Regions from separate parts of the Arthrobacter sp. NPDC056886 genome, predicted to be linked through region 1. Evidence: riboswitches for the same ligand, from Rfam matches in the RefSeq annotation. Region 1 holds a riboswitch; each other region holds the start of a gene.
What was found. A riboswitch is a leader RNA that binds a small molecule or an ion and turns the genes downstream of it on or off. The one in region 1 is predicted to bind thiamine pyrophosphate.

Region 2: linked by a shared signal. The riboswitch ahead of ACFRJ8_RS09580 (ECF transporter S component) and the one ahead of thiC (phosphomethylpyrimidine synthase ThiC) in region 1 are both predicted to bind thiamine pyrophosphate.
Region 3: linked by a shared signal. The riboswitch ahead of ACFRJ8_RS04440 (bifunctional hydroxymethylpyrimidine kinase/phosphomethylpyrimidine kinase) and the one ahead of thiC (phosphomethylpyrimidine synthase ThiC) in region 1 are both predicted to bind thiamine pyrophosphate.

Annotation. Positions count from the first base shown of each region.
Region 1 is NZ_JBHUBT010000002.1:380,574-383,837, reverse strand. It holds gene ACFRJ8_RS04955 (alpha/beta fold hydrolase) at 1-299, shown strand, start outside; gene thiC (phosphomethylpyrimidine synthase ThiC) at 308-2,128, opposite strand; TPP riboswitch at 2,125-2,232, opposite strand; gene ACFRJ8_RS04945 (amidohydrolase family protein) at 2,311-3,264, shown strand, end outside.
Region 2 is NZ_JBHUBT010000004.1:311,604-314,867, reverse strand. It holds gene ACFRJ8_RS09605 (Na+/H+ antiporter subunit E) at 1-17, shown strand, start outside; gene ACFRJ8_RS09600 (monovalent cation/H+ antiporter complex subunit F) at 14-292, shown strand; gene mnhG (monovalent cation/H(+) antiporter subunit G) at 282-686, shown strand; gene ACFRJ8_RS09590 (DUF4235 domain-containing protein) at 759-1,022, opposite strand; gene ACFRJ8_RS09585 (heme-degrading domain-containing protein) at 1,062-1,607, opposite strand; TPP riboswitch at 1,795-1,938, shown strand; gene ACFRJ8_RS09580 (ECF transporter S component) at 2,003-2,650, shown strand; gene ACFRJ8_RS09575 (ABC transporter ATP-binding protein) at 2,694-3,264, shown strand, end outside.
Region 3 is NZ_JBHUBT010000002.1:276,209-279,472, reverse strand. It holds gene ACFRJ8_RS04445 (Rne/Rng family ribonuclease) at 1-1,417, shown strand, start outside; TPP riboswitch at 1,513-1,610, shown strand; gene ACFRJ8_RS04440 (bifunctional hydroxymethylpyrimidine kinase/phosphomethylpyrimidine kinase) at 1,593-3,264, shown strand, end outside.

The sequences.
Region 1 (3,264 bases):
TTGCGGCGGACGCCCCCGGGGCCACGACGCCGGAGGCCCTCCGGGCTGCGCGCCGGCTCCGCCTGCAGGCGCCGCCGTGGGAGGCCCCGCTGCAGATCGTGCCGGGCGTGCCGACGCTGGTCCTGACCGGGGGCTGGGAACCGCTGTATGAGGAAATCGCCGGCTACCTGCGCGAGACCGGTGCCCTGCACCGCACGGCGCCGGGAGGGCACCGGCCCCAGGATTCAACCGAGGGGGACCGGGCCATCCGCTCGTACATCGCCGAGGTCAGCCGCCACCAGCACGCCCGGGCGTCCTAGAAGCTGCCCTAGAAGGCTGCGGGGCCTCCCACCGCGGGCTCCGGCAGGTAGACCTTGCCGCCCGAGGCAAGGAACTCATTGCTCTTCGCCCGCATTCCGGCCGCCATCTGCGCCAGGGCCGCCTGCGAATCAGCTGAACCGTATTCGTCCCGGATGTCCTGGCTGATCCGCATGGAACAGAACTTGGGCCCGCACATCGAACAGAAGTGGGCCGTCTTGGCAGGCTCCGCGGGCAGCGTCTCATCGTGGAAGGCCTCGGCCGTCACCGGGTCCAGGGACAGCGCGAACTGGTCCCGCCAGCGGAACTCAAACCGCGCCTTGGACAGGGCATCGTCGCGTTCGTGGGCGCCCGGGTGGCCCTTGGCGAGGTCGGCGGCGTGGGCCGCGATCTTGTAGGTGATCACGCCCGTCTTCACGTCGTCCTTGTTCGGCAGGCCGAGGTGTTCCTTGGGCGTGACGTAGCAGAGCATGGCGGTGCCGTAACGGGCAATCTCCGTGGCGCCGATCGCCGAGGTGATGTGGTCATACCCCGGTGCGATATCGGTGACCAGCGGCCCGAGCGTGTAGAACGGGGCGCCCTTGCAGAGTTCCTGCTGGCGCTCCACGTTTTCCCGGACCAGGTGGAACGGCACGTGCCCGGGACCCTCCACCATGACCTGCACATCGAACTCCCAGGCCCGCTGCGTGAGCTCGGCCAGGGTGTCCAGCTCGGCGAACTGCGCCGCGTCGTTGGCGTCCGCCGTCGCGCCGGGCCGCAGCCCGTCACCCAGGGAGAACGCGACGTCGTACTTCGCGAAAATCTCGCACAGCTCGTCGAAGTGGGTGTACAGGAAGTTCTCCTGGTGGTGCGCCAGGCACCAGCCGGCCATGATGGCACCGCCGCGGGACACGATGCCGGTGACCCGGTTGGCCGTCAGCGGTACATAGCGCAGCAGCACCCCGGCGTGGATGGTCATGTAGTCCACGCCCTGCTCGCACTGTTCGATCACGGTGTCCCGGAAGATCTCCCAGGTCAGGGCGTTCGCCTCGCCGTTGACCTTCTCCAGCGCCTGGTAGATGGGGACCGTGCCGATGGGGACGGGGGAGTTGCGGATGATCCACTCGCGCGTCGTGTGGATGTCGTCCCCGGTGGAGAGGTCCATGACGGTGTCCGCGCCCCATTGTGTGGCCCACTGGAGTTTGTCGACCTCCTCGGCGATGGAGCTGGTCACGGCGGAGTTGCCGATATTGGCGTTGATCTTCACCAGGAACGCCTTGCCGATGATCATCGGCTCGGATTCGGGGTGGTTGACGTTGTTGGGAATGATCGCCCGGCCCGCGGCCACCTCGCTGCGCACCAGCTCCACGTCGCAGTTCTCGCGCAGTGCGACGAACCGCATCTCCTGGGTGATGACACCGTCCCGGGCGTAGCGCATCTGCGTGACGGTCTTGCCCTCGACCGCGCGGCGGGGCACCGGGCGTCCGCCCCGCCACTCGGCCGACGCCGCACCCCGGCGCACCGCCGACTTGCCGTCGTCGAGCAGCTCCCGTTCCCGGCCGGCGTAGGTTTCGGTGTCCGCCCTGGCCTCGATCCAGGGCGCCCGGAACGGTTCGAGCCCGCGGACCGGCTCGCTGCCCGGGCCGGCCGTGCGGTAGACCCGGAACGGAGCGTTCTGGGCGCCGCCCGGTGAGGGTTCCAGCGCAATCTCGGTCACCGGGACTCGGATGCCATGGTCCGGGTCTGTGGTGAAGGCCAGCGAGTGGGACTTCAGCGACCGCGTGGCGGCTGCTGATTCGTTGTGGGCTGACTGGATGTGGACAGGGCTGTGCTGCGTCAATTGGGTATTCACGAAAAATACTCACTTCCTTCGCCGGCATTACCCGGACAGGTTCAACGGTCGCAGGCTGCGTCAGCCCGATCTCAGCCCCTGCAAGGGCACCCGTGTGGTCGTAGACGAAGCTACCACGCACCTGTTGACGGCTGTCGAGTATGACGCGGCCGGCGGACCTACGTGGGACTAGGCTTTAGGCCATGACCGGCATCATCGAGTTCAGCGGCCCCATCCTCACGGCGGCGGACCAGGAACGCCGCGGGCTCTGGTCGGTGGATGGCCTGCTGACCTTCCGCCGTCCGGCCGCCGCCCCGGACCTTGTGCTGGACGGCTGGGTGATATCCGGGCTCGTGGACGCCCACTGCCATATCGGCTTGGGCCCGGGCGGGGACGTTTCCGAGGCCACCGCGGAATCCCAGGCTCTGGCGGACCGCGACGCCGGGACGCTGCTGGTCCGCGACGCCGGCGCGGTCCACGACACCCGTTGGCTCCAGCAGCGCGCGGACCTTCCCCGGATCATCCGCTCCGGCCGGCACCTCGCCAGGACCCGGCGCTACCTGCCGGGCCTGGCCGTGGAGGTGGAACCCGAGGATCTCGTCGAGGCGGTGCGCAAGCAGGCCCGCGCAGGCGATGGCTGGGTCAAGCTCGTGGGGGACTGGATCGACCGCGACGCTGGCGACCTCGCCGCCAGCTTTCCCGCCCGGACGGTCAAGGACGCCGTTCAGGCCGCCCACGACGAAGGGGCCCGCGTCACCGCCCACTGCTTCGCCGAAGACACCCTGGATGACATGCTCGACGCCGGGATCGACTGCATCGAGCACGCCACCGGGCTGCTGCCCCGGCACCTGCCGCGCTTCCTCGAACAGGGCGTCCCAATTGTGCCCACCCTGATCAACATCGCCACGTTCCCGGACATCGCCGCCCGGGCGGAGGCCAAGTTCCCCCGCTACGCCGCCCACATGCGCTCGCTGTGGGAGCGGCGGGCGGAGCGGGTCCTCGAAGCCCGCGAGGCGGGGGTGGCCATCTATGCCGGCACCGACGCCGGCAGCGTGATCAGCCACGGCCGGATCGTGGACGAGATCCAGGCCCTGCACGCCGCAGGCCTTCCCGCCGCAGCCGCTCTCGACGCCGCCTGCTGGTCCGCGCGGACGTGG
Region 2 (3,264 bases), on a different contig from region 1:
AGGAGACCGTCGCATGATGCAGACCGTCCTGACGGTGACCGCCGTCGTACTTTCCCTGGCCGCGGCGGGGGCGATCATCCGGATCGGGCGGGGCCCCTCGCTGCTGGACCGGGTGCTCGCCGCCGACGTGCTGCTGGCCATTTTCGGGGCGGCCCTGTGCATCGACATGGCCGTCAACCGGCACCTCAACAACCTGATGCTGCTCGTTGCGATTTCCCTCATCGGCTTCGTTGGCTCGGTCACCGTGGCCCGGTTCGTGGCTGAGCGGAGGGAGGGCATCCGTGAATCCTGAAACAGTGATCGATGCCGTCTCCGCCGTGTTCATGGTGGTCGGCGCGCTCATGTCCCTCGGCGCCGCGATCGGGCTGTTGCGGTTCCCGGACCTCATGAGCAGGATGCACGCCGCCACCAAGCCGCAGGTCCTGGGCCTGTTCCTGCTGCTGGCGGCCCTGGGCCTGCAGATGCGCACCTGGTGGGTGTGGCCCGTCCTGGTGGTGGCCTGGCTCTTCCAGCTGCTCACCGTCCCGGTGTCCGCCCACATGGTGGGCCGGGCCGGCTACCGGACCAAGCACCTGCACCCGGAGCTGCTGAGCTCCGACGAGCTTGAGGCCGTAGTCCAGAAGGCGGCCCAAAAGGCCGCCCAGCAGGCGGCCAACCACGGGGCGGACGACGACGCCGGCCGTTGAGCCCGTGCGGGGCTGACGGCGGCCGGCGCTGTCGGCCATACCGCGACCGGAGCCGCGGCTAGCCGAATCTGGTCAGACGATGTCCTGGGTCTTGGCGAAGCGGGTGATCGCGCGCTGGGTACCGCGGTTGGCGAGCACCTGGATGATGGCGCTGACCGATGCGGAGATCAGGGCGAACGTCAGGGCCGAGCGCAGCGTGGTGGGGACATCGTCGTCGTGGCCCGTGGGCGGCTTGTTGCCCGTGGACTTCTCCCAGATGGCGTCCACCAGCTTGGTGCCGGCAAAGCCGGCCACGAGGCTGATGCCGGTGCCGAGCAGCTTGATGACGATGTTCATTCTTCGGTCTCCTTGGGACGGGAACGGATTTCCCCTAGCCTAGCGTTCCGGTGTCAGGACCATCCGCAGGGCCTCGACCACGAGGTCGTGGTCCGCCTTCTGGGGCAGGCCGGACACGGTGACGACGGCGACGGCGCCCGTGCCGCGCACGTAAATCGGGAACGCCCCGCCGTGGGCGGCGAACTCCGTCTGATCCCACCAGGCGTTGTCTTCGATCCTTCCGCCGGCAGCCCGGGCCCGGAGGCCCACCAGCAGGGACGGGACCTCGTACCGCAGGGCGGTGCGCTTCTTGGCGTTGATCCAGCGCTCGTTGTCCGGCGTGGCGCCGTCCAGCGCGGCGTGGAAGAGCACCTGCTCGCCTTTGGTGATGTCGACGGCGATGGGCAGCGTGCGTTGCCTGCCCAGCTCGACCAGGAGGAGGCCCAGGTCCAGGGCGTCGTCCTTGCTGAACGACGCGAACTGGAGCGCCTCCATCTCGGCCAGCACGCGGCCGATGAGCGCCGCCAGTGACCCCGGCGGCTGCGGCTCGCCCGAGTCTGGGTCGTAGTCCCCGGAGGGACCATGTGTGGCTGGTGTCTGCGTCAAAATAATCCAGCTTTCCCGTAGGTGACGCGGCCGCCCGCTGGCGGGTCCGGGTGTCCGACACGTCGACTCTACCAAGCGGCTTTTCCCGGCCGCGGCGGCTGGCTCTGCCAGGTCCCCGATTGTGACGGCACAGCACTGAAAACCCGGCCGCCCGGGTGTAAACTGAGCCAGCCCACAAGGGCGAAATAATTTACGACAGGGGAGCGCCGCCGCCGGGCATCGCCGGAAAAATCCGGGGAAACCGTTGGTGGGCGCTGAGAGTGCGGACAGCCGCAGACCCTCGAACCTGATCCGGTTAGTACCGGCGCAAGGGAGTCGAGTTCTCAGGGTGCGCGGAGGGCGGCGGAAGCCGGCCGGCCGGAGCACCCTCCCCTCCTGTTCCTCAGGAGGACGACATGACAGATATTTCAGCGCAGCATGGTTCCGCCAGCCGTTCATCCGCCCGGCGCAACTACAGCTGGCGTGTGGTGGACATAGTGGTGGCCGCGTTGATCGCCGTTGCCGGCGGCGTCATCTTCTGGGCCTGGTCCCAGGGCGCGAACCTGATTTCGGCCCCCGTGAACGCGCTCTACCCGCCGCTGAGCGGACTCTACGCCGGCGGCTGGATGATCCCGGCGGTGCTGGGCATGCTCATCATCCGCAAGCCGGGCGCAGCGCTCTTTTGCGAAACCGTCGCGGCCACGGGCGAGCTCATCATGGGTTCGCAGTACGGCACCACGGTGCTGATCTCCGGCATCCTGCAGGGCCTCGGCGCGGAACTGGTCTTCGCGGCCTTCCTCTACAAGAAGTTCAACCTTCCGGTCTCGCTGCTGGCCGGAGCCGGCGCTGGCCTCTTCTGCGGCCTGAACGATTCCTTCCTGCCGTGGGGCTGGAACATCGCTTACGCGGCCGGTGACAAGCTCGCCTACATCGTCTTCACCACAATCTCGGGCGCAATTATTGCCGGCGGGCTGGCCTGGCTCGCCACCCGCGGCCTGGCCAAGACCGGAGTGCTGGCTTCCTTTGCCTCCCGCAAGGCCGCCACGGAGCCCGTGTTCTCCTGATCTCACATCCTGAACCTCTCACCCTGAATCCTGCAGAGAACCTATGAGATCTTCACCAGGCGTCCGGCCGGCCGCCGTCACGGCACGCGGCTGGGGCTGGCGGCATGCCGGACGGCCCCGGCCCGCAGTCAGCGGCCTTGACCTGGACATTCGGCCGGGGGAGCGCGTGCTTCTGCTGGGTCCCTCCGGCGCCGGCAAATCCACGCTGCTTCACGCCCTGGCCGGCGTGTTGGGCGACGGCGCGGCAGGCGCCTCCGGGACAGCCGGCGACGCCGAGGACGCTGACGAGACCGGAAGCCTGCTAATCGACGGCGCCCCGCCACGGGCGCAGCGCGGCCGCGCCGGGCTTGTGCAGCAGGACCCGGAAACCCAGGTGGTGCTTTCCCGGCTCGGCGACGACGTCGCCTTCGGGGCGGAGAACCTCGCCGTCCCGGCGGCGGAGATCTGGCCGCGCGTGCGCGAGGCGCTCGACGACGTCGGGCTGGGCCGGCTGCCGCTGGACCACCCGACCTCGGCCCTCTCCGGCGGACAAAAGCAGCGGCTGGCGCTCGCCGGGATCCTCGCGATGCGGCCGGGGCTGCTGCTGCTCGACGAGCCGACCGCCAACCTCGACC
Region 3 (3,264 bases), 100 kb from region 1:
TGACCTCACCATCAAGGTGGTCCGCGACGTCTTCAACGAGGACTTCTCCAAGCTGATCGTCTCCGGCGAGGAAGCCTGGGACACCATCGAGGCCTACGTCACCTACGTGGCACCGGACCTCGTGGGCCGGCTTGAGAAGTGGACCAAGGACACGGACATCTTCGCTGCCTGGCGCATCGACGAGCAGATCCACAAGGCCCTGGACCGGAAGGTCTTCCTGCCCTCCGGCGGCTCCCTCGTGATCGACCGCACCGAAGCCATGACCGTGGTGGACGTCAACACCGGCAAGTTCACCGGCTCCGGCGGCAACCTCGAGGAAACCGTCACCAAGAACAACCTGGAAGCGGCCGAGGAAGTGGTCCGGCAGCTGCGCCTGCGCGACATTGGCGGCATCATCGTGATCGACTTCATCGACATGGTGCTCGAATCCAACCGCGACCTCGTGCTGCGCCGCATGGTGGAGTGCCTGGGCCGGGACCGGACCAAGCACCAGGTGGCCGAGGTGACCTCGCTGGGCCTCGTGCAGATGACCCGCAAGCGGATGGGCACCGGGCTGCTGGAAGTCTTTGGCGAACAGTGCGAGACCTGCGCGGGCCGCGGCATCGTCACGCACGACGAGCCGGTGGAACACCGCCGCGCCAACACGGTGGCCGCGGAGCACTACGTGCCGCGCACCGAGGCCCAGCCGGCTGCCCGTACGGAGCGCAAGAGCCGTCGCCGCGGCAGGGGAGGCCAGGGCCCGGAGACGGCGCCGGCCGCCCCCGCCGCCGTCCACGCCGAGCCCACCGAGGCCGAACGCCACGCCAAGGCTGAAGCCACCCGTGCCGCGCTGGCGAACATCGCCGCCGCTGCGCACGCCGCGCACCTGCACGACGGGGAGGCCGCCGCTGCCAGCGACGCCGGGGCCCGCCAGGCCGCCGTCGACGCCGTCACACAGCTCGCTGCCGCGGAAGAGGCAGCCGGACGTCCCGCGACCGTGCTGACGTTTGGCGGTGAGCAGGTGGCCCTGCCCTTCGTCGAGCACGCCGAGGGCACGCCGGAACCGGCCCTGACCCTGGACCTGCTGACCGAGGCTTTTGCCAACCTGGGCGACGCCGAGGCTGGCAAGCAGGACGAGCTGCAGGCCCCGGCCACCGAAGCACCCGAGGCACCCGCAGCCGTGCGGGCTGCGGAGGCTCCCGCCTCGGGGGCAGCGGACACCACCACTCGTGGCCGCCGCGGGCGCCGCAACCGGAGCGCCAGCCGCGCCCAGGGCGCTGCGAACGAGACCTCCGTGGAGCACCGCGAGGCGACACGGCCGGCAGCGGCCGGATCGGTTCACGAGGCCAAGGCGCCCGCCGCGGCCAGGCCGGCCTCCGTCCCGGCCGGCAACGAGCCGATCATCCTCGGCGTCGGCGTACCGGCGTCGGAGCTGTAGTCCTCCGCGACTGATCGCTTCCCCGACCGGTCACTTCGACTGGCCGGGCCCGCTGCTGCGTTAACGGACCAGCCCGGTGGCAACGGCTAGGCTGGAACACTGACACGGGGTGCCGCGCATCGGGCCGGCTGAGATCCAGACCCGTTGAACCTGTCCGGTTAGCACCGGCGAAGGGATGTCTGACTTGTCCGCGAGACCGAACCCGTCCGAGTTTCTGCCCAGCGACTTTCTGCTCTCCAAGCCCTCCCACCCGTCGCCGGCCACGCCGCTGCGCATTCCCCGGGTGCTGGCCATCGCCGGGTCCGACCCGTCCGGCGGGGCCGGGATCCAGGCCGACCTGAAGAGCATCGCGGCGAACGGCGGCTACGGCATGGCCGCCATCACGGCCCTGACAGCGCAGAATACCCAGGGCGTGCGCGGCGTCCACGTGCCCCCGGCCGCGTTCCTCACCGCCCAGCTGGACGCCATCAGCGACGACATCGGCATCGACGCCGTCAAGATCGGCATGCTCGGCGACGCGGCGGTGATCGACGCCGTCCGCAGCTGGCTGGAAAAGGTGCGCCCCGCCGTCGTGGTCCTGGACCCGGTGATGGTGGCCACCAGCGGTGACCGGCTGCTGCAGGAATCGGCCGAGGCCGCCCTGCAGGCACTCCTGCCGCTGGCGGACCTCATCACGCCGAACCTCGCCGAACTTGGCATCCTGCTCAGGGAGCCCGCCGCGGCCGACTGGGCTGAGGCCCTGGCCCAGGGCAAGCGGCTGGCCGCCCTGACCGGCACCACCGTGCTGGTCAAGGGCGGTCACCTCCAGGGCGGACAATCAGGGGACGGGCCCGACGACGGCGGATCTGTCGACGGCGATGCCGGGAACGATGCCGGCGCCGGCTGCCCGGATGCGCTGGTCAACACCGGTGGCCTGCTCGGCACCGAAACGGTGGTGGTGCCGGGGGAGCGGATCGCCACGCGCAACAGCCACGGCACCGGCTGCTCCCTGTCCTCGGCCATGGCCACCGTGCAGGCCCGGCTGGGGGACTGGGAAGCGGCGTTGCGGGAGGTGAAGCCGTGGCTGCTGGGTGCGCTCCGTGAGGCCGCGGTCCTGGACGTCGGCTCCGGCAACGGCCCGGTCCATCACTTCCACCACATGCAGCGCCCCACAGACGGCCTGCCCGGCCAGGCCAGCCAGCACGGCCCCGCCGCCCACGGTCCGGCCGAAGGCGAGTTCGCCGCAGCCCTGCGCGCAGGGGCCGCGGACGATCTTGACGCCATCTACGCCCTGGACTTCGTCCGTGGACTGGCCGACGGGACTTTGCCCGAGCGCGAGTTCGCCTACTACCTCGCCCAGGACGCCATCTACCTCAACGGCTACTCCCGGGTCCTGGCCCGTACCGCGGCGATCGCCCCCACCGAGGCCGAGCAGCTGTTCTGGGCCCGTTCGGCGCAGACATGCCTGGAGGTCGAGTCAGAGCTGCACCGGTCCTGGCTTAGCACCCGACCCACGGCGCCCACCCTGGGCCCGGTGACGAAGTCCTACGTGGACCACCTGCTGGCCGCCTCGGTGTCCGGCAGCTACGGGGTCCTCGTGGCGGCAGCCCTGCCGTGCTTCTGGCTCTACGCCGAGGTCGGTTCCACCCTGCACCGGGAGTTCCTTGCCGGCGGCGCCCCCGTGGCACACCCGTACGCCGACTGGCTGCGGACGTACGCCGATGAGGACTTCGCCGCCGCGACCCGGCAGGCCATCGCGTATACAGACACTGCGGCACGACGGGCATCCGAGAGCGAACGGGAGGCCATGGCACTGGCATTCCGGCAGTCGTCAGGCTACGAAGTGGCCTTCTTCGACGCGCCGCGGC